Regions from separate parts of the Brochothrix campestris genome, predicted to be linked through region 1. Evidence: predicted binding sites of a transcription regulator. Region 1 holds the regulator's gene; each other region holds the start of a gene.
What was found. The regulator LexA, encoded in region 1, represses DNA repair genes until DNA is damaged. The targets are predictions, from matches to a motif close to CGAACATATGTTCG.
Positions count from the first base shown of each region.

Region 1 (10,566 bases):
TCGTTGGTTTATTGCTATAATTGGTTGATGAAAGTTCAAGTAGGAGGTAACGATGAAAACAAACAAAAAGATTACAAATGACACCTTTTTACGAGCAGCACGTGGTGAGAAAACCGAACACGTACCGGTTTGGTTTATGCGTCAGGCAGGCCGTTCTCAACCAGAATACCGTGCCATTAAAGCGAAACATTCACTGTTTGAAATAACACATCAGCCTGAACTGTGTGCCTATGTGACGGCATTACCGGTTAATAATTATAATGTCGATGCGGCTGTTTTATATAAAGATATTATGACACCTTTACATGGAATTGGTGTCGATGTGACAATCGAACCTGGGATTGGTCCGGTCATTAAGACTCCGATTAAAACATTAAGCGATATCGAGGCGTTGGCAGTGCTACAACCAGAACGAGACATTCCTTATGTGCTGGAGACAATTCGTTTACTAACAGAAGAGATGCTCACTGTTCCCTTAATTGGTTTTTCAGGTGCACCGTATACGCTTGCGAGTTATTTAATAGAAGGAGGTCCCTCAAAAACGAAGTTAAAAACAAAGGCCTTTATGTACAATCACCCAACAGAATGGGCGTTACTGATGGAGAAACTGGCTGAGATGGTCATCATTTATTTAACAGCGCAGATTGAAGCTGGTGTCAGTGCGGTGCAACTGTTTGATTCATGGATTGGTGATTTAAGTTTAACTGACTACAATCGTTACATTGCACCGGGGATTATTAAAATCCTTACAGCAATCGAGCCATTACCAGCAGTTACAATTATGCATGGTGTCCACGCGACCCACCTGATGGCGGAGTGGAATCAAATGCCACTCGATGTCATCGGGATGGATTGGCGGATGTCGTTGACGACTGCCCGTTCTAATGGCGTAATTAAAAGCTTACAAGGGAACATGGATCCAGCCTATTTGACAGCACCTTGGCCCGTGCTCAAAGCAGAGCTTGATCGTATTCTGGCTCAAGGGACAGCGGCACCAGGCTTTATTTTTAATCTCGGACATGGTGTGTTCCCAGAAGCAGACCCAGCTGTCATTAAGCAAGTGACCGCATATGTACAGGCGTATAAAAATGAATAGGTAGGGATTAAACATGGAAGTACTTGTGGCAACGATTAACTACGAAGCAGTGTCGATTGCAGACCGCGAACGCTATCATCTTAATGAAGAAGTGCTTGATGCAACGATGCAACGATTAAATCAACAAAATAGTGTACTCGAAAATGTTATTTTATCGACGTGTAATCGGACCGAATTATATTTAGTCGTTGATGAAGTTAAACGTGGTCGTTATTATGTGCGTGCTTTTTTAGCGGCTCTATTTGAACAAAGTTACGAACAAATTGCCAAGCAGGTGATGTTTTATGATAATGACTTAGCCGTTAAACATCTTTTTGAGGTGAGTACGAGCTTGGCGTCGATGATTGTCGGTGAAACACAAATTCTTGGGCAGGTAAAAGATAGTTTCGAGCGTGCACAACAGGCAGAAACAGTCGGAATGGTGTTGAAAGAGTTATTTAAAGAAGCGATTACGGTCGGCAAAAAAGCCCAATCCGAAACGTTAATTGGCGACGGCTCAGTATCGCTTAGTACGGTGGCCGTTAAATTAATCGAACAGCAACGCGCTGACCAGTGGCCGAACTCACGACTCTTAATTATCGGGGCAGGAAAGATGAGCACGCTCGTGCTCGACTATTTAAAACCGCGCTTTCAGATGCAACAGGTGACCTTAGTTAGCCGCACCTTCGATAAGGCAGCAGTAGTGGCAGCGCGCTATGGTGTGCAGGTTGCACCGCAAAAGGAGCTATCAAAACTCATCGCGTCTCAGGATGTCGTTTTTTGTGCGGTTAAAACAACCGAATATGTTCTAACCGCTCAGCAATTAGAACATATCAGCCAACCGCTAAAAATTGTTGATCTAGGTTTGCCCCGTAATGTGGCTCCTGACTGTGAGATGCTGACACCGATTGAACGCTTTGATTTAGATGCGATTGAAGCTGTGGCAAATGATAATAGGGCACAGCGAATGGCGGCAATCGCAGACGTTGAGTTACTTGTTAATGAAGCGCTTGCTCATTTTTCACAGTGGCAGCTAACCTTAAAAGCGACGCCAGTGATTCATCGTTTACGGACGAAAACATTAGCGATATATGAAGAGACTATGACGAACCTTGAACGTCGTTTACCTGACCTTGATGAACATGAACGCAAGGTTATACGCAAGTTAACAAAAAGCATTGTCAATCAAATCATTAAAGAACCGATAATAAAAACAAAAGAGTTGGCTGTGGCAGATGATGCAACAGCAAAGTTAGCCTTAATTGAACAGCTTTTTGGACTAGAAACCGACAGAGGAGAGGAAACAGGATGCGAACAACAGTAACCGTCGGAACACGGCGGTCAAAATTGGCAATGACACAGACGAACCATGTGATTGGTGCCTTACAAGCCAGTTATCCGACAGTGACATTCGAAGTGAAGGTGATTGTCACGAAGGGGGATGTGCGACTCGACCAAGCACTCGCCAAAATTGGTGGCAAAGGCTTATTTATTAAAGAGATTGAGTCGGCACTGATTAATGGTGAAATTGATATTGCCGTTCATAGTATGAAAGATATGCCAGCAGAACTCCCAACCGGTTTAATGATTGGTGCCATTCCGAAGCGCGAAGACGCACGTGATGTGCTGATTAGTTCGACGGGTGCTAGTCTCGAACAATTACCATCAAAGGCAGTCATTGGAACGAGTAGTTTACGACGTCAAGCGCAACTGTTGGCGGTACGACCTGACCTACAAATTAAATTGCTACGTGGGAATGTGGATACCCGCCTACAAAAATGTCGTGACGGTGAATATGATGCAATTATTTTAGCAGCAGCGGGTCTTAAACGTTTAGGTCTCTATAACGAGACAGAGATGTGGCCATTGCCGACCAATCTGTGTTTACCAGCCGTTGGTCAAGGAGCGTTGGCGATTGAGTGCCGTCGTGAGGATGACTTCGTTCGTGAAATGTTAGCCAGTGTTCATGAGGTAGACACAGCTAAAACGGTATTGGCAGAACGGGCTTTTTTGAATGAGATGGATGGCAGTTGTCATATGCCGATTGGTGGCTATGCAACGCTCGTGCATGATACGATTAAGTTAGAAACCTTGTTGGCAGCTACTGATGGTCAAACTGTTATTCGTGGTAAAAGCAGTGGCAGTGATAGTCAGGTAGTGGGACAACAAGCTAAAAAACAGTTATTTGAACAAGGGGCGGCTGCGATGATTGCAGCTCTTAATATCACCGATTAAAAAAACTGAAAGAAGGAATTCAAATGAGTCAGTTTAACAGACATCGTCGGTTGCGCGCTACAGCGATGATGCGTCAAATGGTACAAGAAAATCGTTTAGCGAGCGCAGATTTAATCTATCCTTTATTTGTAGTCGAAGGGCGTCACGTGAAGCGCGAGGTGCCAACAATGCCAGGTGTTTTTCAGTATTCACTGGATCAAATCGATGCTGAGTTAGCCGAAATTAATGCGTTAGCGATACCCGCGGTAATCTTATTCGGCTTACCAGCCGAAAAAGATGCAATTGGTACAGGTGCCTTTCATGTGCATGGTATTATTCAAGAAGCAACGCGTTATATTAAAGCACGTTATCCTGATTTACTCGTCATTGCAGACACCTGCTTATGCGAGTATACCGATCATGGGCATTGCGGTCTCATCGATGGTGAAACAATTTTAAATGATGAATCATTAGCAATCCTAGCACAGACTGCTGTCTCGCAGGCCGATGCGGGGGCAGACATCATTGCACCATCAAACATGATGGATGGTTTCGTTGTTGCGATTCGTGAGGCGCTCGATCAAGCTGGTCATCACGCCATTCCAATTATGTCCTATGCAGTTAAATATGCCTCAGCCTATTATGGACCATTCCGTGATGCTGCTGATGGTGCTCCGCGTTTTGGTGACCGCAAAACATATCAAATGGACCCTGCTAATCGCCGGGAAGCGATGCGCGAGGCAGCCTCAGATATCGCTGAAGGAGCTGACTTCTTAATTGTGAAACCGGCAATGGCCTACATGGATATTATTCGTGATACACGTAATGCGCATGATGTTCCGATTGTCGCTTACAACGTTAGTGGTGAATATGCGATGGTTAAGGCAGCCGCTCAAAATGGCTGGGTTGACGAAGAAAAAATTGTGATGGAAACATTGCTTGGAATGAAGCGTGCAGGTGCAGACTTAATTATTACTTACCACGCAAAAGACGTCTGTCGCTGGTTAACAAAAGACTAGGGAGGGTCATGAGATGAAACGGATCATTGTAACGCGGATGACACATCAAGCGACCAGCTTACAGGAACTCATTACCGAATTGGGTCATCGGCCTCTGTTTTTTCCAGTCTTGACCTTAAAAAAACAGCAGCAGACGTTGGTACAGCACTATTTGACCCAATTAGCTCCGGAGGATTACATCGTGTTTACAAGTCAAAACTCCGTCGAAGCAGTGTTAGGTGAGCGCCAATTCCCGACATTTAAGGCCATTTCGATTGGGCCAGCCACGACGACAGCGTTGCGAGGCTATGGGATTGAACCAGTGATTGAGGCGGATTCATTCATCTCGAGTGGTGTTGTTGCAGCGGTATCACAGGTGGTTAAGCAAACCGATAAGGTTTGGCTGCCACAATCTGCACGCGCAACGACAGACTTAGCAGATGCATTGTCATCCCTTTGTCGGTTAACCCATACGACCGTCTATACGGTCGTTCCTGCGAAACGGATCCCCTTTACGTTTGAAGCCGGTGATTGTATCACGTTAACGAGTCCGTCGACAGTGAGCTCTTTTCTGTCATTGCTGACAGCCTCAGAGCGTCAGTTGTTACCGACGTTTGCTTTGTTGTCAATTGGACCTGTCACAACGGCGGCAATTGAAAATGAAGGTTTACGCGTCACTTATGAAGCAAAGCCTTATCATGTGAGTGGTTTTCGTGCCTTTTTAGAAAATAACAAAAAATAGCGGCTCTATGTCAAATAGTGTTGTTATTCAAAATTTAGTGAAATAAGTCATTTTTGCAGCTATCTTTTTTGGTAGCTGCTTTTTTTGTAGTCATGACATTTGTGAAGGACGCTTTCTGCGGGTGACGCTTCATCCTCCGCGCTCCGCTGTGGGGTATTCAGCTGCCACTTTTCCCGCTAGAGTCGCCTTCACAAACGTCATGACGCTGCACGTTTATTATTGAGGCTCTCGCTTCATATGAATAATTTGAAAAGTAATCTCTGAGATGATGCAATCTTCTAGATGGGAGGATATCAATGATTTCATATTTTTTCGCATCAGTGCAAATAAAATGCATCTGACTATCAGCACTCTTTACCGATTTGAATTCATCCATTGAAAGATCTAGTGGAAGCCTTTGATAGTTCGGTTTGAATTGAGGCGACCATTGGTGTAAAGCACGATTAACAGTAGTTGTTGAAACACTCTGTCTAAAAGCGATATCTTTTTCAGAAGTAATAAACTGTCCTTCGGCAGCTAGTGTTTGGATGACACGTTTGGAGATAAAACAATTTCGTTTTACCATCGAAGTTGAAGCGATAAAGGTTGTTTTACATCCTTTACATAAGAAGCGTTAGCTTCTTTAAAAAGAGATAGGTTGGAAGGTTATTTGTTTTAGGGAGTGTAAGAGAGTGTACCAAAATAACAAGTGCTTAAAACACCTTTAATTAACTGAGTTAAACACCATGTTTTTGGAAAAGAAATAGTTTCATCTGTAATTCCAGAGGGATTTGCGATATTATTACAAGTGATAGCTGACATTGTCGAATCCCCCTTATAAATTTGTTGTGATGACTTAATATTATAGGGATTTTGAAAATGTTGCTATTTTTTCGCGGAAAAATAGGCATCAGTGAAAATTCACCAACACCATAAATTATAGAACCAAAATAGCCTTCTGCCAGGAATGATGCTGGCAGAAGGCTATTTTTTGTTTACTTGAAGAAGGACTACATTTCTCTGAATACCCCAACGACTTTACCCAGAATGGTAACATTTGTTAAGTAAATCGGTGCCATCGTATCGTTCTCTGGTTGTAAACGAAAGCGATTTTCTTCTTTGAAAAAGCGTTTACAGGTTGCTTCATCTTCGTCGGTCATCGCAATCACAATGTCATTATCATAGGCCGTATTTTGTTGACGGACAATTAACTTATCGCCATCGAGTATGCCCGCATTAATCATACTTTCACCATCCACTTTAAGCATGAACAGGTTCGCATCACTGGTAAGCATTGATTCAGGTAACGGAAAATATTCTTCGATGTTTTCAATGGCCGTAATTGGCACACCCGCAGTGACTTTTCCAAGTAAGGGAATATTGACAGTTGCCACCTTAGGTGAATCATCCATAACTTCAATGGCACGTGGTTTTGAAGGGTCACGTTTAATCAAACCTTTTTGTTCCAATCGTTCTAGGTGACCATGAACAGTAGAACTTGAAGCTAAACCGACAGCTTCACCGATTTCACGGACCGAGGGTGGATAACCTTTCGTTTTCACTTCATTTTTGATAAATTCGAAAATTTCACTTTGTCGTTTAGAAAGTTTCATTAGACACCTCTGTATCGTTATTTAATAACTATAGTATAACACCACAGTTGTTAAAACACAAACGTTTGTTCTGTTTTACTGTTGACAAGAACGTTTGTTCTGTTTTACTGTTGACAAGAACGTTTGTTCGGTTTATGATATAAACACGAACAAACATTCGATTGGGGGATTTATAAATGAAAACAGTAATTGATCGTATTTGGTCTAAATTTGCTTTTGTCCTTGTTTTAATCGCTATTTTAATTGTATTCACATTGGTTGTCGGATTTACAAGTGGTGATTTAGGCAAGGGGAAATATGAAACGTACACAATTGTCGAAGCTGATAATCTCTGGTCTATCGCTGAAGACTACACACAAACTGCTAAAGAAACACAACATATGGTTAAATGGATGAGTGATCACAATCCCATCATGCACGAGAATAAATTAGAAGTCGGACAAGAAATTGTTATTCCCGTTAAAAAGAAAAGCAATGCACACACGATTTACTATGCAAAAGATTAATAAATGGATCGCCGAGGCATCGAAGTGAGGATAATCTCAAATCGATGTTTTTTTGTGCAAAGCGTTTCCATTGTTAATTTAAAAGCATTTTCCGAACTTTTCTCTAGTTGTTTTGCTAGAAATGGTTTATAATTATGCTTGTACGAATTAATACATTACTGTTCTTTCAACTATAGAAAGACAAATGAATTATCTGTATACGTATATAATTATATCTTGAGAGGATGTTTTTTAAATGTTTGATAAAGTAGATCAACTCGCAGTGAATTCAATCCGAACTCTTTCTATGGATGCTATTCAAAAGGCTAATTCAGGACATCCAGGCTTACCATTAGGTGCCGCTCCAATGGCTTATACTTTATGGTCGCGTTTTTTAAATGTAAACCCTAGCAACACAACGTGGTCCAACCGTGACCGTTTTATTTTATCAGCAGGGCATGGTTCAATGTTACTATACAGCTTGTTACACTTATCAGGCTTCAAATTAAGCATTGAAGATCTTAAAAACTTCCGTCAATGGGGTAGCTTGACTCCAGGACATCCTGAATTTGGACATACAGACGGCGTCGAAGCGACAACAGGACCATTAGGTCAAGGTGTGGCAATGGCAGCCGGTTTTGCAATGGCAGAACGTCATTTAGCAGGGATGTACAACAAAGATAACTTTAACGTTGTTGATCACTATACATACGCTTTATGTGGTGATGGTGATTTAATGGAAGGTGTTTCAGCTGAAGCTGTTTCATTAGCTGGTCACGAACAACTTGATAAATTAATCGTGTTATACGATTCAAACGATATTTCATTAGATGGCGACTTAGATCGTTCATTCTCAGAAAGCGTGCAAAAACGTTTTGACGCTTATGGTTGGCAACATTTGTTAGTTAAAGATGGTAACGATTTAGCTGAGATTGAAGCTGCAATTGCCGCTGCTAAAGCTAACAAAACACAACCAACAATCATCGAAATTAAAACAGTTATTGGATTTGGTGCACCAAAACAAGGTACAAGTGCTGTCCACGGCGCGCCATTAGGTGCTGACGGCATTGCTGCTACAAAAGCGGCATATGGATGGGATTACCCTGAATTTACTGTTCCTGATGAAGTATACGCACGCTACACAGCTAATGTGGCTGAACGTGGTGCAAAAGCTGAAGCAGAATGGAACGCTCTATTTGCTGAATACAAAGCTGCTTATCCAGCATTAGCGCAACAATATATTGACTCATTCGCAGGTGAATTACCGGCTGATTGGCAAGCAGAAATGCCGACATTTGCTGAGGGTTCGGCAACAGCTTCACGTGCGTCAAGTGGTGATGTTATTAACGCGATTGCAGCCAAAGTACCGTTCTTCTTCGGTGGTTCTGCCGATTTAGCAGGATCAAACAACACAACGATTAAAACGGATGAACAATTTACAAAGGATGCCCCAGAACAACGTAACATTTGGTTCGGTGTGCGTGAATTTGCAATGGCCGCTGCCATGAATGGGATGTCACTACACGGTGGGTTACGTGTGTTCGGTGGAACATTCTTCGTCTTCTCAGATTATTTAAAAGCGGCTGCTCGTTTAGCTGCGATTCAACATCAACCAGTAACTTACGTGTTAACACATGATTCAGTTGCAGTTGGTGAAGATGGTCCAACACATGAGCCAGTTGAACAACTTGCTGGTTTACGCTCAATTCCTAACATGGTTGTCATTCGTCCAGCTGATGGTAATGAAGTGAAAGCTGCATGGAAAGTAGCCTTAGAGTCACAAAGTCACCCAACGTCACTTGTCTTAACACGCCAAGGCTTACCAGTCATTACAGGTTCTGCTGCTAAGGCTGAAGAAGGTGTCTTAAAAGGGGCCTATGTTATCTCGCCAGCTCAAAAAGAGGTCGCCGATGCAATTTTAATTGCCACAGGTTCTGAAGTTAACTTAGCAGTTGAAGCCCAAGCGGCTCTTGCTGCAAAAGGAACAGATGTGTCAGTTGTCAGCATGCCGTCATTCAATCTATTTGATCAACAATCAGCTGAATACAAAGAGTCTGTTTTACCAAACGCTGTTCGTAAACGTGTCGGTATTGAAATGGCAAGCTCATTTGGTTGGGGTAAATATGTTGGGTTAGATGGTGCAGTCATTGCCGTTGATACTTTTGGTGCTTCTGCACCGGGTGACACGGTAATCGCTGAATACGGCTTTACCGTTGAAAACGTCGTTAAAACAGTCGAAGCATTATAATGTGATACGTTAGACGCAGAATGAGGCAACAGCTTGCCGTTTTTTCTCGGTCAGCTGTTGTCTTATTTTTGTGTAAGTCGGTGCTATTCGATGGATTCCATCGTCTAGGCTATTGTCATACCAGCGCTTTTACAGTACAATAATAGAGATAAATGAGAAATGGGGGAAACAGATAATGAGTTTATGGTTAGCGATTGTATTAATTGTAGTAGCATTATTAGCGGGAGCGGCATTAGGTTTCTTTATTGCACGTCGTTACATGATGAAATACTTACAAGAAAACCCACCTGTTAACGAACAAATGTTAACAATGATGATGGCTCAAATGGGTCAAAAACCATCACAGAAAAAAGTCAACCAAATGATGTCTGCAATGAGCAAACAACAAGCAACTGCAGCAACTAAAGAAAAAGCTAAAAAGAAAAAGAAATAATGAACGAAAACTGACAAATGTTATTTTTCGATATATTTCAATTTTAATTTAATGATGAAAAGGTATAACTCATAGAAGTTGTACCTTTTTTTATTTATTTTTTTTGTTTCGGAGAGATATATTATTAATGCTGATAATCATCTTTTTCCTGACGATAGGTAATGTTAGTGATTGACATAGTCGTAAAGTAATGGTAATTTTAAAAAGTTAAGAAAATGAAAAATTGTTAGGTGAGGCTCCTATGCAAACATAAGCCACTGCCCGGAAATGTCGAGAGACACCAACGTGGTAGAACAGGAATTGCCGGATTAAGGCTCTTCATAAGGTGGCTAAGATGTACTCTTTACGTTGCACAGTGCTAAAACTCAACGAGGTTTTTGCTATTTTGTTATGCCCTCGTTGTAAATTACAACGGGCTTTTTTTGTTTTCAAATTAGTAACACGAAAGGGTGAGACGATGAGCGGAGATGACCCCAAAAGTCATACGACGCAGTCACTGACAGTAGTGATCGTTATGAAATCAACAAAAGTATCTGACGGTTAGGTCGCTGTCAGCTGATTGCACAAACAATCAGAAAAGAGGCGAACAAAAATGACAAAGAAAACAATTACACCATCTCAAAACAAGTACGATTTTGCAACACGGGCAAGTGAGGAAGAATTATTTTCTTACTTTAACAGTGCACATACAGGGTTAACAACTGAAGCAGTCACTCAATCTCTTACGGAGTATGGTGAAAATCGCTTGGAGGCAGTTAATCAAACACCGTATTGGCGGA
Region 1 covers NZ_CP175511.1:1,323,829-1,334,394, reverse strand. Annotated here, with positions in the region: gene hemE (uroporphyrinogen decarboxylase) at 53-1,096, shown strand; gene hemA (glutamyl-tRNA reductase) at 1,110-2,399, shown strand; gene hemC (hydroxymethylbilane synthase) at 2,384-3,310, shown strand; gene hemB (porphobilinogen synthase) at 3,334-4,308, shown strand; gene ACJYYY_RS06525 (uroporphyrinogen-III synthase) at 4,322-5,029, shown strand; gene ACJYYY_RS06520 (hypothetical protein) at 5,187-5,594, opposite strand; gene ACJYYY_RS06515 (hypothetical protein) at 5,684-5,830, opposite strand; gene lexA (transcriptional repressor LexA) at 6,019-6,621, opposite strand; gene ACJYYY_RS06505 (LysM peptidoglycan-binding domain-containing protein) at 6,798-7,127, shown strand; gene tkt (transketolase) at 7,363-9,354, shown strand; gene ACJYYY_RS06495 (YneF family protein) at 9,530-9,787, shown strand; M-box (ykoK) riboswitch at 10,003-10,170, shown strand; gene mgtA (magnesium-translocating P-type ATPase) at 10,380-10,566, shown strand, end outside.

Region 2 (10,566 bases), 130 kb from region 1:
ATTTAGCTAATAGTTTGAATTTAGACTTGAATGACGACCTCCGTGTTGTTTTTAACGAAATCACCCGCGATGCGGTGAAAGATTCGTTTAAACATCCACGTAAATTAGATATGGATTTAGTTGATGCGCAACAAGCACGACGTATTCTCGATCGTTTAGTCGGCTATAACATTAGTCCGGTTCTCTGGAAGAAGGTCAAAAAAGGCTTAAGTGCTGGCCGTGTGCAATCAATCGCCTTGAAATTAATCATTGAACGCGAAAAAGAAGTGAATTCGTTTACGCCTGAAGAATACTGGAGCATTGATGGTCAGTTTATTAAAGGCAAGAAACAATTTCAAGCTAACTTTTACGGTGTAAATGGTAAAAAAACTGATTTACCGACAAGTGAATCGGTTAAGGCTGTCGTTGAGCAGCTGAACGGGAAAGATTTTACCGTCGATAAGGTAACGAAAAAAGAACGTAAACGAAATCCAGCAGCACCGTTTACGACCTCTTCTTTACAACAAGAGGCGGCTCGTAAACTGAATTTTAAAACACGAAAAACAATGATGATTGCCCAACAGTTGTACGAAGGAATTGCAATTGGTCGTGCAGGGACTGTCGGGCTCATTACATATATGCGTACCGATTCGACACGTATATCTGAAACGGCAGTTGCCGCAGCGAAAGACTATATTGGTGAAACATACGGTGCTGAGTATCTTCGAACAGCAGACCGTAAAGATAAAAATAAAAAAGGCGCTCAAGATGCCCATGAGGCTGTTCGTCCCTCACGACTCGACAAGGCGCCGGCTGATATTAAAAAATATTTATCGCGTGATCAATTTCGTTTATATAAGTTGATTTGGGAACGGTTCATTGCCAGTCAAATGGCACCGGCGGTATTGGATACGATGCGTGTTGATTTATCGAATAACAACGTTAATTTCCGTGCAAACGGCTCGAAAATCAAGTTTAACGGTTTTATGAAAGTATATGTTGAAGGCACCGATGATGGCAGCGATGAAAAAGAAAATATTTTACCGGATATGACAACCGGTGATACGGTGCAGTCGCTAAATGTTGATCCGCGTCAGCATTTCACACAGCCACCACCACGATTCACTGAAGCGCGACTTGTTAAAACGTTGGAAGAAATCGGGATTGGTCGCCCATCAACCTATGCACCAACCCTCGATACGATTCAGCGCCGAAACTATGTGACGCTTGATAACAAACGGTTTATGCCGACAGAACTGGGCGAGATAGTCTATGCATTGGTGGCAGAATATTTCCCTGAAATTATCGATGTGACGTTTACAGCCAATATGGAGGAAAAACTCGATGCGGTCGAGCACGGTAAGATGGAATGGAAGAAAGTTATCGATGAATTTTATCGTCCGTTCGAAAAAGAAGTGCAAAAAGCTGAAGCCGAGATGGAAAAAATTGTTATTGAAGATGAACCAGCAGGCATTGACTGCGAACTATGTGGCAAACCAATGGTCATTAAAATGGGCCGTTATGGTAAATTTATGGCCTGCAGTGGGTTCCCCGATTGTCGCAACACGAAGGCGATTGTCAAAGAAATCGGTGTGATGTGTCCAGACTGTAAAGAAGGTCATGTAATCGAACGTAAAAGTAAGAAAAACCGCCTGTTTTATGGCTGTGATAAATACCCAGAGTGTGAGTATGTGAGTTGGGATCGTCCGATTGAACGCCCTTGTCCAAAATGTGACAAACACACGTTGGTCGTAAAAAAACTCAAAAAAGGGAACCAAATTACCTGTACAGCTTGTGATTATAAAGAAGAAGAACAAAAATAAGCATCATGCTGAGGGTGACATTAAGGTGTCAACCCTCAGTTTTTTATTTACCTCATCCACTAAAGTTCTGAAAGTTCCGAATTGTTTACTTTTTAGCTTTTGGTATGATACGATGAATGGGGTTAAGGAGGAAAAACAATGATAACTCTCGAAAATAAGGACATCCTTAATTTTACACAATATTTAGAAGTAGAACGTAATTATTCTGCGGCAACAGTCCTTGCCTACCAAGCAGATGTTACAGACTTTACGACCTTTTTGAACAGTGAAAATATCGCAAACTATGCTGCGGTTGAAATGCTCGATATTCGCTTATATTTAACTAAATTGCATGAACAATTATTATCACGTTCAAGTGTTTCACGGAAGTTATCGAGTTTACGTAGTTTTTATGCTTACTTAGTGACAACTAACCAAACCGATCAAAATCCGTTGGCATCAGTTTCACATGCGCGTAAATACGTTAGTCTACCACATTTCTTTTATTCTGAAGAGATGAATGAGTTGTTCGAAACGGCGCAAACACGGCAAACAAAGTTAGCGAGTCGTGATTTAGCTTTACTTGAAGTTCTTTATGCAACAGGTATGCGTGTTTCAGAGTGTGAAGCTATGCGACTAGCAGACATTGATATGAACTATCACACAGTGTTAGTGCACGGGAAGGGGAGCAAAGAACGACATGTTCCTCTCGGACAGTTTGCCATCGATGCCTTGCAGACTTACTTCGAAAAGTGTCGCACCCCGTTATTACAACATTTTAATGAAACACATACGGCTGTTTTCATTAATAAAAATGGGAAACCGTTGACTGTTAGAGGAATCCGCTACTGTTTAGACCAATTAATGAAGGCAACGACATTAACCGGTAAGATTCACCCACACATGTTACGTCATACCTTTGCTACCGATTTGATGAATGCAGGAGCCGATATGCGAACCGTACAAGAATTACTTGGGCACGTAAGTTTATCATCGACGCAAATTTATACACATGTCACCAAAGAACGATTACAAGAAACATATCGCAATGCACATCCGCGTGCATAATTTCATAAACAAGGTCGTTTTCACAGAAAAGTTTATTAATTAAATAAAATAGCACAAAAAACAATGATTATGTATGTTTAATTGTACGATAACGTGATATACTACGTAAGGACCTAATGTTAAGTAATCTTACTTATTCACACATATATGTTTGACTGAACGTATCACAAAAACTAAATAACATCAAATGACTGCTGTGGCGAGTCATCTCTAGGAGGAAAACTAATGAACCTTACATTATTACAAAAGACGCGTGGAATTAACTCATTATTACAAAAATCAGCTGGTCATTCCGTTGATTTTAACGAAATGGCTGCAACAATGAGTCGTTTTATTGAGGCAAATGTCTACATTGTAAGCCGTAAAGGAAAATTGCTAGGTGTATCTGAAGAAGTTGAAATTAATAACCAACGAATGATCAGCTTCATCGAAAGTCGTCAATTTCCAGTTGATTACACGAATAGCTTATTTAATATTACTGAAACAACCCAAAACATTGATTTCGAAAGTCGTTACACGATTTTCCCTGTCGAAAATGCCGGTATTTTTAAACAAGGTTTAACGACAATTGTACCGATTGTTGGTGGTGGTGATCGTTTGGGAACGTTAATCATTTCACGTTTAAGCGATGTTTTTACAGATGACGATTTAATTTTGGCTGAATACGGTGCAACCGTTGTTGGCATGGAAATTTTACGTGAAAAAACCGAAGAAATTGAGGAAGAAGCTCGTAGTAAAGCCGTTGTACAAATGGCAATTAACTCTCTCTCATACAGTGAACATGGCGCGATTGAACATATTTTTGAAGAACTTGGTGGTAAGGAAGGCTTGCTAGTTGCGTCTAAAATCGCCGATCGAGTCGGTATTACACGTTCAGTAATTGTTAATGCATTACGTAAACTTGAAAGTGCTGGTGTGATTGAATCACGCTCACTTGGCATGAAAGGAACTTATATTAAAGTGCTTAATGATAAATTTTTAGTGGCTCTTGAAAAAACAAGTATGTAAGTCGCAACGTTTAACTAAGTGATGCGCGCTATAACATTGAGGGTCAAACGGTCGCTATTGATCGAGTTGTTTTATATACAGATTCAAGTTACTTTTACTACAGTCTAAAAGGAACAATCCCTTGGATTGTTCCTTTTTTTATTGAGGAGGATAAACATGAAAACAGTCAACCAATCTGAAATTAAAGTGCGCTATAGTGAAACCGATCAAATGGGAGTCGTGTATCATACGAATTACTTAGTCTGGTGTGAGATAGGACGGACGAATTTGATTTCACAACTCGGCTTTGATTATGTCGAAATGGAGGCACAAGGTTATTTAGCACCTGTGTTAGATGTCCAGTTGCAATATAAATTCCCGTTACGATACGGGCAATCAGCCATCGTCAAAACGTGGGTTGCAGCTTATGATGGGTTGCGGACAACCTACGGTTATGAAATTCGGGTAAAAGAAACCGACCAACTGGCTCTTACTGCAACAACAACCCATGCGATTGTTACGAAAGAACATTTTAAACCTGCCTCTTTTAGAAGGCATTTCCCTGAGTGGGATAAGGGCTATAAAAAGGAAGTTGAATAGATGGCATTTGGGGTAAGTCGTGCGCAATTAAAGGCATGGAAGGCGGCCGTACGGTCTGGTGAGATTGCTTTTCTGACACATTGGTGGCAGGATGACCGCTTTAATGGGGTTAGCAGTTTCACCAAGGTTGGCTGTGCTGATCGTGCTAAATTAATAGAGTGGGGAAGTCAATACGGTTTGCAAGCGAAATACTTAGATTTAAAACATGAGCAGTATCCTCATTTTGACTTGTTTGGTGACACCCAACTCTATGTGTTACGAGCAGAAGGCTTAACAGATCATATCAAACGGTTTAAATTAGCTACTACTGAAGGAGTGAGGCAGATGTATACGTTAGAAACAGACCAAGCCATTGTTAAAATAGCCGTTAAAGGGGCTGAATTACAGTCATTCATCCGTAAAGATACGGGTATTGAATACATATGGCAAGCAGATCCAACCTATTGGGGCAGACATGCACCGATTTTATTTCCTAATGTCGGTCGCCTACAAGACAATCAGTATCATTATCAAAACAAGTATTATAGTCAACCACAACACGGTTTCGCACGGGATTTACCGTTTACGGTTGTGACTGTATCGCCAACACATATTTTACTGGAACTGACGCAAACAGCTGAGACATTAAAAAATTATCCGTTTGCCTTCAACCTGCGGATCGCATACTATCTGGAAGATGCAAATCTAAAAGTTGAATGGACAGTTACTAATCCGGCGGAAGCAACGCTGTATTTTTCAATTGGGGGGCATCCAGCCTTTAATATTCCGTTAGAAACGCAACAGACATTTACTGATTATGATTTAGTATTTTCACAACCATTTGACGGGGAGCTCTTGAGTTTAGAAGGGCCCTTCCTTAATCAATCAGTCCAGAAACGATTAAGCAAACAAGCAATCACCCATGTACCGCTGTCTAAAGCCCTCTTTAAAGAAGATGCCTTAATCTTTGAGGATATTGCTGAACTGACGTTGGCGAACAAACAACGGACACATGGTGTCCGTGTACATACCGCTGAAATGGCCTTTGTTGGTGTTTGGTCACCGTTAAATGATGCCCCATTCGTTTGTATCGAACCGTGGCAAGGAATTGCTGATACAACTGATACATCAAAAGAGTGGTCAACCAAGTATGGTTCACACAAACTTGCCGCAGGCGAAATTTTCCAAAAAGCGTATACAATTGCACCGTTTTAAGCACGAAAAAAGCCGTAGAATTCATTCTACGGCTTTTTAATCACATGTTATTTTTTTTTGCTTTAAAAACCATCTTTGATTCGGTTCCGTTTTTAATACGTGTAATATTGGCACGGTGTCGATAAAGGATAAAAGCCGTTAAAATCGCCATCACGACAATTAAGGTGATATCCTTGAAAAAGATACTGGCGATAAAGCCGACAGTAACGGCAACCATTGAACTTAAAGACACATAACGTGTCAATAGTAACACAATCGCGAAGGCGATTAGAACGATTAAAAAGACTGTTGGTGAATAACCGAGGAGGATACCTGCTGACGTTGCAACAGCTTTGCCACCTCTTAATTTTGCGTAAGCAGGGTAAATATGACCGATGACTGCAAATAAACCAATCAACAATGGGTTAACAGGCACATCTAACCAAACCGGAATTAAGGTTGCTAATGTCCCTTTCAGGACATCAATTATCATCACGATGATGCCCGCTTTAACACCTAATATACGAAATGAGTTTGTAGCGCCAAGGTTACGGCTACCGTAATCTCTAATATCTTTTTTGAAAAACCATTTACCAATCCACAAGCCTGCTGTAAATGATCCGATTAAATAAGCGACAAGTATGAGTGCAATCACTTGTATGGCATAATTCATACGAATTCCTCTTCTCTTTAAAAGTACGTAACACCTTCATTATAGTTGAAACCGTAAGGAATTGGAACGATTATTTTCGTTACGGCACCAATTAATGACAGGAACTGTTAGTAGTAAGTCATAAGAAACTGATTGGTTTCAAATAAATAGTGATTTTGTTTGTGATACGACTACTAAGTGGTGTATACTAAGCTTTCGTAGCTATTGACAAAAGATGCCCATTAGCGATAATCTAAAAAAAGAACCGCGATATTACGGTGATTTTTTGAGCGTAATCGGTTACACTAAATAGTAGAGAGTTATTTTTTAAAACAACTTACAATCAAAAGATAGTTTTAACAAAGGCTGTACCGAACATTGTTTGACAAAACAAGTCAATCTTTGTTATTTTTAAAGACGAACAAACGTTTGCAAAGGCAAACACTCCAAGATAGAAAGGCGCTGTTTAGGATTGGTAAAAAAAACAACCGAATATAACGATGATTCCATTCAAATTTTAGAAGGCTTAGAAGCTGTTCGTAAACGTCCAGCGATGTATATTGGCTCAACGGATGCGCGCGGTTTGCACCATTTAGTGTATGAAATCGTCGATAACTCAGTCGACGAAGTGCTGTCTGGCTTTGGTAAAAAAATCGACATTACGATAAAAAAAGATAATAGCATCGTCGTTAGTGATGAAGGACGAGGGATGCCAGTTGGAATGCATAGTTCTGGTAAACCGACAGTCGAAGTCATTTTGACGATTCTCCATGCCGGGGGTAAGTTCGGCCAAGGTGGCTATAAAACCTCAGGTGGTTTACATGGTGTTGGTGCCTCGGTTGTCAATGCCCTCAGTGAGTGGTTAACCGTTACAGTTTACCGCGATGGCTATGAATACGAGCAACAATTTAAAAATGGTGGTGTTCCAGTTACAAAACTCGTTAAAAAAGGCAAGACAAAATGCACTGGAACAACGATGCATTTTAAACCAGATGCAACCATTTTTTCTACAATTACGTACAATTACGATGTTTTAAGTGAACGTTTAAGAGAGTCAGCCTTTTTATTGAAAGGCGTTGAAATTAATTTAACCGATGAACGTGAAGATGATAAAAGCGACAGTTTTCATTACGAAGAAGGGATTGCGGCCTTTGTCACATATTTAAACGAAGATAAAGAAGTGTTGCATGATACTGTTGTGATGGAAGGCGTCAATACAAATATGGAAATTGAAATGGCCTTCCAATTTAACGATGGTTACTCAGAAACATTGTTAAGTTTCGTTAATAACGTCCGCACAAAGGGTGGTGGGACGCATGAATCAGGTGCAAAAGCGGCTATGACCCGTGTGATGAATGAATATGCCCGTCGCATTGGCTTATTAAAAGAAAAAGATAAAAACCTCGAAGGTAGTGATATTCGCGAAGGAATGTCAGCTGTTATTTCGATTCGTGTGCCAGAAGAATATTTACAGTTTGAAGGACAGACGAAAGAAAAACTCGGTACTTCTGAAGCCCGCGCGGCCGTTGATGCGGTAGTATCGGAACAATTGGCGTATTTCTTAAACGAAAACCCTGAAGTAAGTCAATTATTAATCCGTAAATCAGTAAAAGCACAACAGGCCCGTGATGCAGCCCGTAAGGCCCGCGAGGATACTCGTAACGGTAAGAAACGTAAGCGTGGCGATACCTTGCTATCTGGTAAATTAACGCCGGCTCAATCGCGTAACCCGATGAAAAACGAATTGTATTTAGTCGAAGGGGATTCGGCTGGTGGTTCAGCGAAGCAAGGACGTGATCGTCGCTTTCAAGCTGTCTTGCCGCTACGAGGTAAGGTTGTTAATACCGAAAAAGCAAAATTGGCTGATATTATGAAAAACGAAGAAATTAGCACGATTATTCATACAATCGGTGCTGGTGTTGGCGCTGATTTTGATATTGCTGACTGTAACTATGATAAAGTCATCATCATGACCGATGCCGATACCGATGGGGCACATATTCAAGTCTTGCTCTTGACCTTCTTCTACCGCTACATGCTGCCGTTAATCCAAGCTGGGAAGGTATACATCGCCTTACCACCGCTTTATAAGGTCAGCAAAGGAATCGGTAAAAAAGAAGTGATTGAATACGCTTGGACCGATGAAGAACTAGAAACCGTTTTGAAAAACTTTAGCCGTGGCTATGTTATTCAGCGTTACAAAGGTTTAGGTGAAATGAACGCCGATCAATTATGGTCGACCACAATGGACCCTGAATCACGCACGCTTATTCGTGTACGAATTGACGACATGGCGCGCTCAGAACGTCGGATTTCAACGCTAATGGGTGACAAGGTCGAACCGCGTCGTCGTTGGATTGAAGGTAACGTCGAGTTTACATTAGAAGATGATCAAAGTATTTTAGAAAACGAAAACGTAATGATTGAGGGGGATTCCGATGCCAATTCATGATGGTATTCAAGACTTACCGTTAGAAGAAGTCGTTGGCGACCGTTTCGGTCGTTATAGTAAATATATTATTCAAGAACGTGCCTTACCAGATATTCGTGACGGTTTAAAACCCGTGCAACGTCGAATTTTATATGCAATGTATGCTGAAGGTAACACGAGCGAAAAAGGATTCCGTAAATCGGCTAAAACAGTCGGTAACGTTATCGGTAACTATCATCCTCACGGTGATTCATCCGTGTACGAAGCAATGGTACGAATGAGCCAAGACTGGAAAAACCGGATGCCGTTAATTGAAATGCACGGGAATAATGGTAGCCTCGATGGCGATTCAGCAGCAGCAATGCGTTATACCGAAGCACGACTCGGTTCACTGTCGGCACACTTATTACAAGACCTTGAAAAAGGCACGGTTGAGATGATTGATAACTTTGATGAAACGACCAAAGAACCGACAGTTTTACCAGCTCATTTCCCGAACCTACTCGTGAACGGGGCAACTGGTATTGCGGCTGGTTATGCGACCGATATTCCACCGCATAATTTAGGCGAAGTCATTGAAGCCGTCATTTATCGATTAAAACATGCCAACTGTTCAATTGATGACATTATGACTATTATCCCTGGACCGGATTTTCCAACGGGTGGTATTATTCAAGGGGTCAAAGGCATTAAAGATGCTTACACAACTGGTAAAGGTAAAATTTTCATTCGTTCGCAAACCGAGATTGAAACAATTCGTAGTGGCCGTCAACAAATTATTGTGACCGAAATTCCATACGAGGTTAATAAGGCCAATATGGTTAAACGAATTGATGAGCTTCGTCTTGATAAAAAAGTCGAAGGGATTTCAGAAGTGCGTGATGAGAGTGATCGTACCGGACTCCGGATCGCAATCGAACTCAAAAAAGACGTTAATGTCACAGGAATTTTAAATTATTTATACAAAAATACGGATTTGCAAGTATCTTATAACTTTAATATGGTGGCAATTGATGATAAACGCCCACGTTTAAATGGCATTTTAGGCTTTATCGATGCGTATATTAAACATCAGCAAGAAATCATCACCCGTCGGTCAATTTATGATGTAAAAAAAGCACGTGATCGTCAACATATCATCGAAGGGTTGATGAAAGCCTTATCGATTCTAGATGAAGTGATTGCGATGATCCGGTCATCGAAAGACAAGAAAAACGCAAAAGAAAACTTAGTGGCAGCCTTTGCTTTTTCAGTTGAACAAGCAGAAGCGATTGTAACCTTGCAATTATACCGTCTTACAAATACGGATATTACAGAGTTACAAGCTGAAGGGAAAGAATTATCGGATAAGATCGCTCAACTGGAGGCGATTTTAGGCGATGTGAAAGTCTTGAACCAGACATTAGTCAACGGTCTCAAAGCCATCAACAAAAAATTCCCTAATCCGCGTCGTTCTGTCATAGAAGAAAAAATCGAGGAACTCAAAATCGACCGTACCGTGTTAGTTGCCAGTGAGGAAGTGATGGTAAGCGTCACCGCCCACGGCTATATTAAACGTACGGGCTTACGTTCATTCAGCGCTTCAACAGGTGTATCTGATCTTGCGATGAAAGAAAATGACCACGTCGTTTTTGCCCAACAAATGAATACGATGGACTTTGTCGTCGTCTTTACGGATAAAGGGAACTACGTGTACCGACCAGTACATGAATTGACCGATATTCGTTGGAAGGATCTCGGCGAACACGTCAGTCACTTGGCGAACGCTGATAGCAGTGAGCGTATCGTTGCCGTCTTGCCATTGAAAGACTTTAGCACCGAGTTAGCCGTTGTCTTTACGACTGCAAATGGGATGATTAAACGTAGTACGTTGG
Region 2 covers NZ_CP175511.1:1,196,818-1,207,383, forward strand. Annotated here, with positions in the region: gene topA (type I DNA topoisomerase) at 1-1,802, shown strand, start outside; gene xerC (tyrosine recombinase XerC) at 1,944-2,849, shown strand; gene codY (GTP-sensing pleiotropic transcriptional regulator CodY) at 3,075-3,857, shown strand; gene ACJYYY_RS05950 (thioesterase family protein) at 4,014-4,436, shown strand; partial or broken gene ACJYYY_RS05955 (hypothetical protein) at 4,437-4,736, shown strand; gene ACJYYY_RS05960 (aldose 1-epimerase family protein) at 4,761-5,630, shown strand; gene plsY (glycerol-3-phosphate 1-O-acyltransferase PlsY) at 5,671-6,282, opposite strand; gene parE (DNA topoisomerase IV subunit B) at 6,734-8,713, shown strand; gene parC (DNA topoisomerase IV subunit A) at 8,700-10,566, shown strand, end outside.
Region 2: parE (DNA topoisomerase IV subunit B) is a predicted target of LexA. The motif match lies at 6,680-6,693, and genes of this name have one in related genera.

Region 3 (10,566 bases), 530 kb from region 1:
ATGACTTGAATGACTAGAACTGCTGTTGAACGTGCCACTTCCTTTATCATCTTTAACGGTCAAAGATATGAACTTCAGCCTTTTTGCTCCCTGAATCACGTGTAATTAAAGCGGCATTCGCCTGTGAGTCAGTTGTTTTAATATTAACTTCCACATCAACACTCGATGGTACATGTTTCGCCACCATATCCGCAGCAAACTGTGTAAAGCCAATAATCTCTGCTTCGCCAAAGAAGTTAACCGGAATATCAATCGTTACACGTTTCATCTCTTTTCCTTGGTAGAACCCACGTCCGATGACCCCATTGTAGTTTGAGAAGTACGTTTGAATATCACCAGAGAAGCTCTTAAACCAGTTATAATCATCTAAATAATTGGTTTTGGCATCATCAGATGGGAATAAAACATACTTTTCATCGGTGCTATTCCATTTATCGAGTTCAGATGAACCGGCTTTAGCTGTTGCAGACGCGATATAATTGCCTGACACCATCGCATCTTTGGCGTTTTGTCCAAAGATGGCTACTGTAATTGGCACTTCTGAGAGACCTTTCATTTGACGCATTCGTGTAATAATCGTCGCAGCCATTTTCTCGCCTTCAGCTTTCATTTTTTCAGTCGTAATCGGTGTCGTATAGGTTGCACCATAGCTTTCTTTTTGGTAATAATCGACCGAATTCATCGCCAAACCGATAGTGACACCACTTAAATTAACCGTGTCCCCTTTGTTTTCCAAGTAGTTTTGCTCGAGGATGTGCGCTAAGTAAATCGGATTACGATCGGTACCATTACCGTTGAATTCCGGATTCAGACCAACGTTATCACTGTCACTTAACTTCTTCTCTTTCAGTTGTTTATCGGAATACTTCCGATTCAACCATGACACAACGGTTTCCTTTTTCAAATATTGTCCTTCTTGGAAGACAAAATCATCCGTATTATACATGCCTGTTGCAATGCGTTGTAAGCCAACTTCCATCTCATTAATGTCATAACGCGTATTTAAATTAGAGACGATTAACCCACGGGTTGGACTTTCTTTATACGGCAAAAGCGTACGGTAATAATCACTTGATATATTATTTTTCGTAACGATTTGCGCTTCTTTTTTTGTGTTGCTTGAGCTATCGTTATCAACTGTTTTTTCACTTGATAATTGCGGTGAACAACCTGCCAATGCAAGTGTTAAACCGGCAACAACTACAATTAGTTTTTTCATTATTTTTGGTCACCTTCATCTTTTAAGTACACGAGTAAATCAGCTTCTGACCAGATTGGAATCGCGAGGCTTTCTGCTTTAGCCCGTTTCGAGCCTGCATCCGCACCAGCAACGACTACGTCAGTTTTTTTACTCACGCTTCCGGTTACTTTGCCACCGAGGCTTTCAATCAAGTCTTTTGCTTCAGTCCGTGTCATTTGTTCTAGTTTACCAGTTAATACCACTGTTTGACCATTAAAAACTAGTTCCTTGGCTGACTTATTTGCCAAGACCGGGCCTGTGTAACTTAAATTAAGATTGACCTGACGCAGTTCATTCACTAATTCATGCACTTGTGGATTCGCAAAATAAGCCAGAATCGAATCAGCCATAATTTCACCAACATCAGCAATCGCAATCAGCTCATCTCTCGTTGCATCTTGCAAAGCAGCGATGGTGCTAAAGTGTTGCGCGAGTGATTTAGCCGCTTTGGCACCAACGTGACGAATACCTAAGCCAAACAGCAACAGCTCAAGTGAATTAGCCTTCGACGCTTCAATCGCGGCCATCAGTTTGGCGGCCGATTTTTCGCCCATTCGTTCGAGCGGTAACACATCTGCCACTGTCAACTTGTATAAATCAGCAATGTCGGCAATTAAGCCATTGTCATGTAATTGCGAAACGACCTTATCGCCAAGTCCTTCAATGTTCATTGCGTTCCGTGAAGCAAAGTGAATCAAACCTTCACGAATTTGTGCCCCACATTTCGGGTTAATACAACGGAGTGCCACCTCTGTATTTAAACGCACCAGTTCACTGTCACACGATGGACAATGGGTTGGCATCTCGTATGGTTCGCTCGTTGGAGGACGCTTGTCCAATAAAACGCGGACCACTTCTGGAATAATATCACCCGCTTTTTTGACGATGACCTCATCCTTGAGACGAATATCTTTGGCGGCGATATAATCGGCGTTATGTAACGAGGCCCGTTGTACCGTCGTCCCTGCTAATTGTATCGGTTGTAAGATGGCCGTTGGTGTCACGACACCGGTACGGCCAATACTCAATTCGATATCAATGAGCTGCGTTGACTGTTCTTCGGCTGGAAATTTATAGGCAATCATCCAACGCGGCACCTTAACAGTAGCACCGAGCTGTCGTTGGGCTGCAAAATCGTTCACTTTAATAACGATACCATCGATGTCATAAGGAAGCGAGCTGCGTTTATCGGTCCATTCCGCAATATAAGCCATCACAGCTTCAATCGAATCAACCACTCGATATTCGCGATTGACGTGACAGCCTAAGTCCGCAATCGCGGCTAACATTTCACTATGTGTCGTCACATCAAGCACGGAACTATCCGCAACAGCATACAAGTAAGTATCCAAGTTACGTGAAGCCGCCACTTTTGTATCTAATTGACGTAGCGAACCCGCCGCCGCATTCCGTGGATTGGCAAACAAGGCCAATCCGTCGACTTCACGTTGGGCATTAAGCTGCGCAAATGATCGTTTCGGCATGTAGGCTTCGCCACGAATTTCAATCGTTAACGGTTCTGTTAATTTCAATGGCACAGAACGAATCGTCCGTACATTGGCAGTAATGTTTTCGCCAATTGTTCCATTCCCGCGGGTTGCCCCTTGAACAAGTTGTCCGTCAACATATTTTAAAGATAACGCAAGTCCATCGATTTTAAGTTCAACGGTATAAGAAACTTGCTCAACACCGAGCTCTTTACGGACGCGCTGATCAAATTGACGGATTTCAGCTTCGTTAAAAACATCCCCCATACTAAGCATCGGAACATCGTGGGGTACTTTTTCAAACTTATCGAGCACGATACCACCAACTCGTTGGGTTGGTGAATCAGCTGTGACTAGTTCGGGATGTTTGGCTTCGATTGCCACCAATTCAGCATAAAGTGCATCGTAGACATTATCTTCTGTCGTCGGTGCATCCAACACATAATAGGCATAGCTAAGCGCCTGTATTTGTTGTTTCAATTCATTTAATCGTTCACTCATTTTGACACCGTCCTATACTTTTTCAATCGGTGAAAACTCAGCTAAGAGACGTTTTACACCTGTTGGACTTGGGAAGGCAATATCCAATTCCATTGATTTACCGGCATTTTTAACACTAACAACGGTACCGATTCCCCAAATTTTATGTTTTGCTTTGTCGCCAACGGTCCAACTAACCGCACTGGCTCCGGTTTCTTGCAACGCTTTAACCTGTGGTGTTTTGGCGTATGAGCGTTGTTTTGTGGCAAACGGAATCGCTTGCTTGTTCTTGGCGTCACTCGCACGTTCGAGTAATTCAGCCGGAATTTCATTGATAAACCGGGATTCTGCATTGCTGGTTGAACGACCATACAACGTACGTGAATATGCCGCGGTTAAATATAATTCTTTTTCAGCTCTCGTAATACCTACATAGGCAATTCGACGTTCTTCTTCCATCTCATCTTCGTCTGCTAACGCACGACTGTGTGGGAAGATACCTTCTTCCATTCCCACTAAATAAACAACCGGGAATTCTAAGCCTTTAACAGCATGGAGCGTCATTAACGTAATTGCCCCATCTTTTGCATTGATTTGATCTTCGAGCGAATCAACATCCGCCACTAATGCCAAGTCCGTTAAAAAGGCGATTAATGATTTATCATCGGTGTCTTTTTCAAATTGCTGTGCCACTGAGAGAAACTCATCAATGTTTTCAATGCGGGTTTCGGCTTCAATTGTTTTTTCAGCCTTCAACATCTCACGGTAACCTGACTTATCAAGCACTTGTTCGATCAGTTCAGCGACAGATAAATAATCTTGCATCTGTGAGAAGCCACGTATCATGTCATAAAAACCGAGTAGCTCACGGCTGACCTTCGTCGATAAGCCTACTTGTTCGATTTGATTAATCATCGCAAACATTGTTGTATCATAAGCTAAGGCTGCCGCCGCTAATTTGTCGAGCGAACCTGGCCCAACGCCTCGTTTAGGCACATTGACCACCCGCGCTAAACTAATATCATCCGCGTTATTGGCAATGAGGCGGAGGTAGCAGAGTACATCTTTAATCTCTTTACGATCGTAGAATTTTTGACCGCCGACCATTGTGTAGGGAATCGATGATTTAAGTAACGTCTCCTCAAGAACACGTGACTGTGCATTTGTACGGTATAAAATTGCCATATCTTTATATTTATAATCAGCTAAACGTTCTTGGATTTTTCCGACGACATAGGTCGCTTCTTCACGTTCAGATAACGCGCGGTGGTAACTGATTTTATTTCCTTCGCTATTACCTGTCCATAATTCTTTCGGACGACGGTTGCTGTTGTTCGTAATGACACCATTAGCTGCCGCTAAAATCCGTTTTGTAGAGCGGTAATTTTGCTCTAATACAATCGTCGTTGATTTCGGATAATCTTTCTCGAAATCCAAAATGTTACTAATGTCAGCGCCACGCCAACCGTAAATACTCTGATCTGAGTCACCGACGACACAAATATTTTGGAACCGTGCCGCCATTAATTTAACGAGCGTATACTGTGCCTTATTCGTATCTTGGTACTCATCAACATGAATGTATTGGAACTTACGTTGATAAAATTCAAGCACCTCTGGCACTTGTTGAAACAGTTCAATGGTCATCATGATTAAATCATCAAAATCGAGCGCTTGGTTTTTTCGTAATTTTTTTTCGTAATCTGTGTAAACATCTGCAACCATTTTTTCGAAGAAACCAGCGGCTTCTTTCGCATAGTCAGTCGCATTAATTAGTTCGTTTTTGGCGTTACTAATCGATGCGAGCATTGCCCGTGGTTGGTACCGTTTAGGATCGATGTTACGATCCTTCATAATTTTTTTAACGACGGTTAATTGATCGCTTGAATCCAGAATCGTAAAGGCACGACTAAGCCCCATTCTTTCTGCGTCACGACGTAAAATCCGCACGCACATCGAGTGAAACGTCGATACCCAAATTGCATCGGCATCGCTCCCTAAAATAGCTCCGACCCGTTCTTTCATTTCACGTGCGGCTTTGTTTGTAAAGGTAATCGCTAAAATATTGTACGGATTAACATTTTTTTCTTTAATTAAATATGCAACACGATGTGTTAACACCCGTGTCTTCCCACTGCCGGCACCTGCCATAATCAGTAAGGGCCCTTCTGTTGTCACGACAGCCTTCTGTTGTTCAGGATTCAATCCTTCTATGAGTTGTTTTCCAGTAATTTCCATTGTGCACCACCTATTTCAGAACATTCGTTCTTATTATACATAAAAAAACAGGCAAACACTAATCTCGCTGCCTATTTCTTTGTGTTGTATTCACGTTGTTTTTCTTCTTAAAAACACTAGCCTAATTATAACAAACATCACGCATAAAAGGTACTCGTTGCCCTAGCGTAATCCACCGTTTTCATTCCGTTAGAAAACAAAAAAACTTTAAAAGCACAGGTCTTTTAAAGTTTCAGATTGTAGACAAAGTCTTACAAGACTTCTTTTTGATTTAAAAATAAGCAAGTGACTGTGAAATCATTAGACTGACTAAACCTATTGTTATATGCGCTGGTTGTATTAGCCTTTAGTTTTATCTTCTTCATCTAAACGTCCCAATACAAGCTCATACGAATCATTACCCCAGTTAAGCGAACGTTTCACGCGTGAAATCGTTGCTGTACTCGCACCGGTAGCCGCTTCAATCTTGCTATACGTATGACCACTTCGTAGCATTTTTGCGACTTGAAAACGTTGTGACAATGCTTGAATTTCGTTGACTGTACACACATCATCAAAGAAATCGTAACATTCTTCAATACTCTTCATTGTTAACACACCACGAAAGAACTCATCGAGGCCTTCACCACGTAATTTTTCAATTTGCATGTTACTTTCCCCCTCATCCATTTTCTGCTGTATCTCTCTTTAACATTTTAACGCATTACATGACTAAAACGCAAGCCTTCTCTGTCTTAATCAGCCGTCTGATGACGGGTTGGGTCTTTCCAAAAGAACGCTAAGATTGTCCCTAATACAATCACAATTGTCGCGACATAAAAAGGATAGTCAATATTTATATCAAAAAAGATTCCTCCCAAAACCGGACCGAACACATTTGCAAGCGAGGTGAAAAAGGAATTCATCCCCCCAACAAAGCCTTGGTCATTACCCGCAATACGCGAGAGGTAGTTGGTGACTGCCGGACGGATAAGGTCAAAGCCTGTAAATAGTAAAAAGACGACCGCCATAATGAGCCAATATGAATGTGTAATCGTCACTGCAAAAGTGAGTAAGCCTGATAAAATCAACATCATTCGTACAAGATTGACTTCGCCAATTGCTCGCACGAGTTTATCGAAGACAACGATTTGACACACAACGCCAATAATTGCCCCACCTGTAATCGCAATCGCGATGTCACGTGGTGTGAAACCAAATTTATGATCGGTATACAAACTGAAAAACGACTCAAACAAGGCCATCCCAAAGGAAGATACAAAAATGACGATAAAGGCCATTAAGAATATCGGCAACACTATTTTGCGCAGACCGCCTTTAGCGGCTGCTTTACTATCAGCTGTTTCAAGATTTTGTCGTTCGGGTTCGCGTAAAAACACTAACGAGATGACGGCTGCGATCAAGGCCATGGTTGCTGCCGCAAAAAAGGGTGCTCGTGTGCCGTATTCGGCTAAAAAGCCACCAATACCAGGGCCGATAATAAAGCCGGTACCGATTGCGGCTGACATATACCCTAATGCTTTGGCGCGGCCTTTTAAGGTGGTTGAATCGACAATAAAAGCCGTTACCGCTGGCATAATAAAAGCGGCACTCATGCCACCAAAAATGCGGGAGACGAACAAGAGCTCCACCGAGGTACCGACTGCAAACAGCAGTTCAGAGAGCGAGAATATAAACAAGCCGATCACAATCATGATTTTTCGACCGAATTTATCGGCTGCTTTACCCGAAAAAGGCGATACGACTAATTGCGTTAAGGCAAAGGCAGCGGTCATGTATCCGACGACTGTTCCTGAAATATGTAATTCGTTCATTAAAGTCGGCATTACAGGAATGACTAAGCCAATCCCAATAAAGGCGATAAATAAATTGGCTAATAAGATGCCGATTGTAACATTATGTGTTGTTTTCATCCGTTCCTCCTCCATCGTACAGTAACTGTTTCAATATTATCTATTTTAGCATAGTTTAATGTGACTAGCTGACTACACGTGTTACTATTTTGCAGACTATTTTCTCCCAAAACTCCGTTACAATAGGATGTGCGTACCTCGCACAATCTTTCTCTGTTTGTGCGAGATACAGGCTCGTTAATTCTTTGCAGCAGCGGTACATTGGATATAGGAGGTTTTTAGATGAAGATTTGTCAAGCACTCAATTACACACAAGAGCAACTCGTGGAAAAAGCCCTGGTCAGTCGATCAACGATTTCAAATTGAGAAACAAACCGCAATTACCCTGATATTCAAATGATTGTTGATTTATCAAACATCTTGGATATTTCGTTAGATGCGCTCTTAAAAGGAGATGAAACTGTGGTCACACATATTGCCAATGATACTAAACAACGTAAAAAAAAAGTTTTAAAATTAAAATACTGGCGAATTGTATAATCAAGTTAGCCACCTGAATTTATAAAAAAAGTGCCTTAGCGAAAAATCATGTATTATTGAGGTTACGACACCAAACAATAAAGGATGATTTTGCTATGACACTCATAAAGAATAACACATTTAAAACAAAACATACACACCTTTCTGTTGCCGAACGTAGGATGATACAAATGTTACTCCGCAAGAAAGAATCACATCGGTCAATTGCTTATTTACTCAACCGGTCACCTCAAACAATTAACAACGAAGTTAAAAGGGGAATAATCACGAAAAGATTTCGATTGAAAGTAAACAAAAAACAAAGCACCGTCTTTCTTGTTCGTTCTTACTCGCACAAAAAGGGACAAGCTTGTTATGAACTCAAGCGCAAAAATTGTGGCCGTAAATACAAATGGATTTCCTGCGTTGCCTTCATTGAATATGTCACTCGAAAAATAGCAATTGATAAATGGTCACCTGATGCAATCGTTGGCTATGCCAAACGCCATCAGCTTTTTTCAGACGATGAAATGCTTTCAGTAAAAACACTTTATCATCTGATTGATGCTGGTTTCTTAGGCGTCAAAAACATTGACTTGAATAAAAAGGTATCACGACAAATTAAGAAACAAAAAAGTCGTAAGAACAAGCGTATATTAGGACAATCAATTGAAAAACGTCCAGACATCGTTGATGTCCGAGAAGAATTAGGGCATTGGGAAATTGATACTGTTGTTGGTCTGAAAAATAAAGCAGACGCTGTTTTATTAACATTGACTGAGCGTAAAACACGATTTGAATTCATACTCAAAGTCGAAGGAAAACAAGCATCTTTTGTGAATAAAGCCCTCTTACACCTTAAGAAACAGTGTGGATCATATTTTGGAGCCCTCTTTAAAACCATTACTGCGGATAATGGCAAAGAATTTTCAGGCATCAATGAGTTGCTCAAAGATACACTGGCTATTTATTTCACACATCCTTATTCCTCTTGGGAACGTGGCACCAATGAAAATCATAATGGAATCATTCGAAGATTCATTCCAAAAGGACGTTCTGTCAGTGATGTAAGTGATCAACTTGTCCAAAGGATTCAAACATGGATGAATAATTTGCCACGTCGGATTTTAGGATTTCAAACACCAAAAGAGCTATTTTTAGAAGAAATTACAAAACTTCAGCTGTTCACAAATTAAAAAGTAAACTTACTATCATGATTCGGCACGTGGTGGCTAACTTATTCTTGCAATTCATGAAATTAAAATACTGTCTAGCTATATTTTAATTTTCACTCTCGCTCTGTTTTTTTTTTTGTGGCTCACCCTAAGGTTACAAGTATCACGCAGCCACAACAAATACTTAATGCGCACATGGATGCCGCAAAAGCTACAATTGATGTTTACACTGATTTACCCTTTTATAAAAGCCTTACAAGTTATTGGTGTAACAACAATCAAACAGATTCAGCTATGTTAGAAGTTTATTTATCTGTCTCGAATGATTTCTCATTAACCAACAAAGAACATCTGCAAATTAATGCTTCTGTGTTTGATTTAACTAAAATCAAACGACTCAACTTTTATGATGAACAACATACACTGATAAAAACAATCAAAGTCATGCCTAGCGCGCTTTAATTATTCACCCTTAATAATTTTTAAAGTCTATTTACCTTGTAATTAGCTATTCGATGTTTTAGACTAAGTCTATCAATTATAAAGGAGATGATTTTCATGATTAACTTTCCAGTGAAGTGTTTTTTCCTTTTCCTCATCCTCAGTACATCCATCGTCCCTCCTGTTAACGCACAGACTCTGTCTGATTCAATTAATATTGACCAGACACCTACAGATATCAATCGGATAGAAATAGATGCCGGTGGTGGGAAATTCCGATACATGGTTCAAATGTCAATAATATTTCAATACAGACAAAAGAGTGAATACGATCACTCTAAAAAAGAACACCGGACGACATCGATGATGAACGATGTTTATTCCTATTCACCATGGGTTAAAGCAAAAAAAACGGCAAAAGCTCAGACTGCGTGGTATTGGAGTTATAGCTCTAATAACTCTTATTGGTCAACACGTTAATAAAGAAAGGGTGCATCCCTAATGAAAAAAGCGTTACTCCTTAGTTTCACTACCATTGCTTTGCTCTTGTTCTTCTCAACACGCTTTTTTTTAACAGTTCAACAAGCGCAGCACTACCAAGCAGTCAAAGATAATCGCTCCTATAACGTGACATTTGCGGATAACGCTGATGTCATCGATACACACTCGTGGTCACAACAATTAAAGACACTTAGTCAGACCTATCAGTTTAATCTTTATAAAATAGCCGCGCGCTCAAACGCGACGACCCAAGTCGTCTATGCTCAATTAACGCAGAATAAGCAACGAATTCTGGCTGAATTAGACCTTGAAGCGATTGGAAATAGCCATTATAGTAATCGGAACCACCTGTTTTCAGCAATGAATCAGTTGGTTCTTTTACCTTTGAATCAAATGACAGACGACGACCTTAAAAGTGGCAACTATCGCATTCAACGAAGTAAGACTTCGCCAGCAATCGAAATAATCGTTGCACATATCCAACAAGAAACAGGTGTTGCCATTACCATCGCGCCCCACCTCAAACGGGAGGAAGTCCCCCTATAATTGGGGCTCAAGCCGCTATTTTTCTTAGCCTCGTTTTAACAGTCCTCATTTTAATGCTCCTGTTAATTTGTGATTACTACATTAAC
Region 3 covers NZ_CP175511.1:1,857,460-1,868,025, forward strand. Annotated here, with positions in the region: gene ACJYYY_RS09250 (CamS family sex pheromone protein) at 53-1,219, opposite strand; gene ligA (NAD-dependent DNA ligase LigA) at 1,219-3,228, opposite strand; gene pcrA (DNA helicase PcrA) at 3,241-5,445, opposite strand; gene ACJYYY_RS09265 (YerC/YecD family TrpR-related protein) at 5,785-6,093, opposite strand; gene ACJYYY_RS09270 (MFS transporter) at 6,180-7,358, opposite strand; gene ACJYYY_RS09275 (IS30 family transposase) at 7,934-9,013, shown strand; gene ACJYYY_RS09280 (hypothetical protein) at 9,131-9,454, shown strand; gene ACJYYY_RS09285 (hypothetical protein) at 9,551-9,913, shown strand; gene ACJYYY_RS09290 (hypothetical protein) at 9,935-10,480, shown strand; gene ACJYYY_RS09295 (hypothetical protein) at 10,534-10,566, shown strand, end outside.
Region 3: pcrA (DNA helicase PcrA) is a predicted target of LexA. The motif match lies at 5,463-5,476, and genes of this name have one in related genera.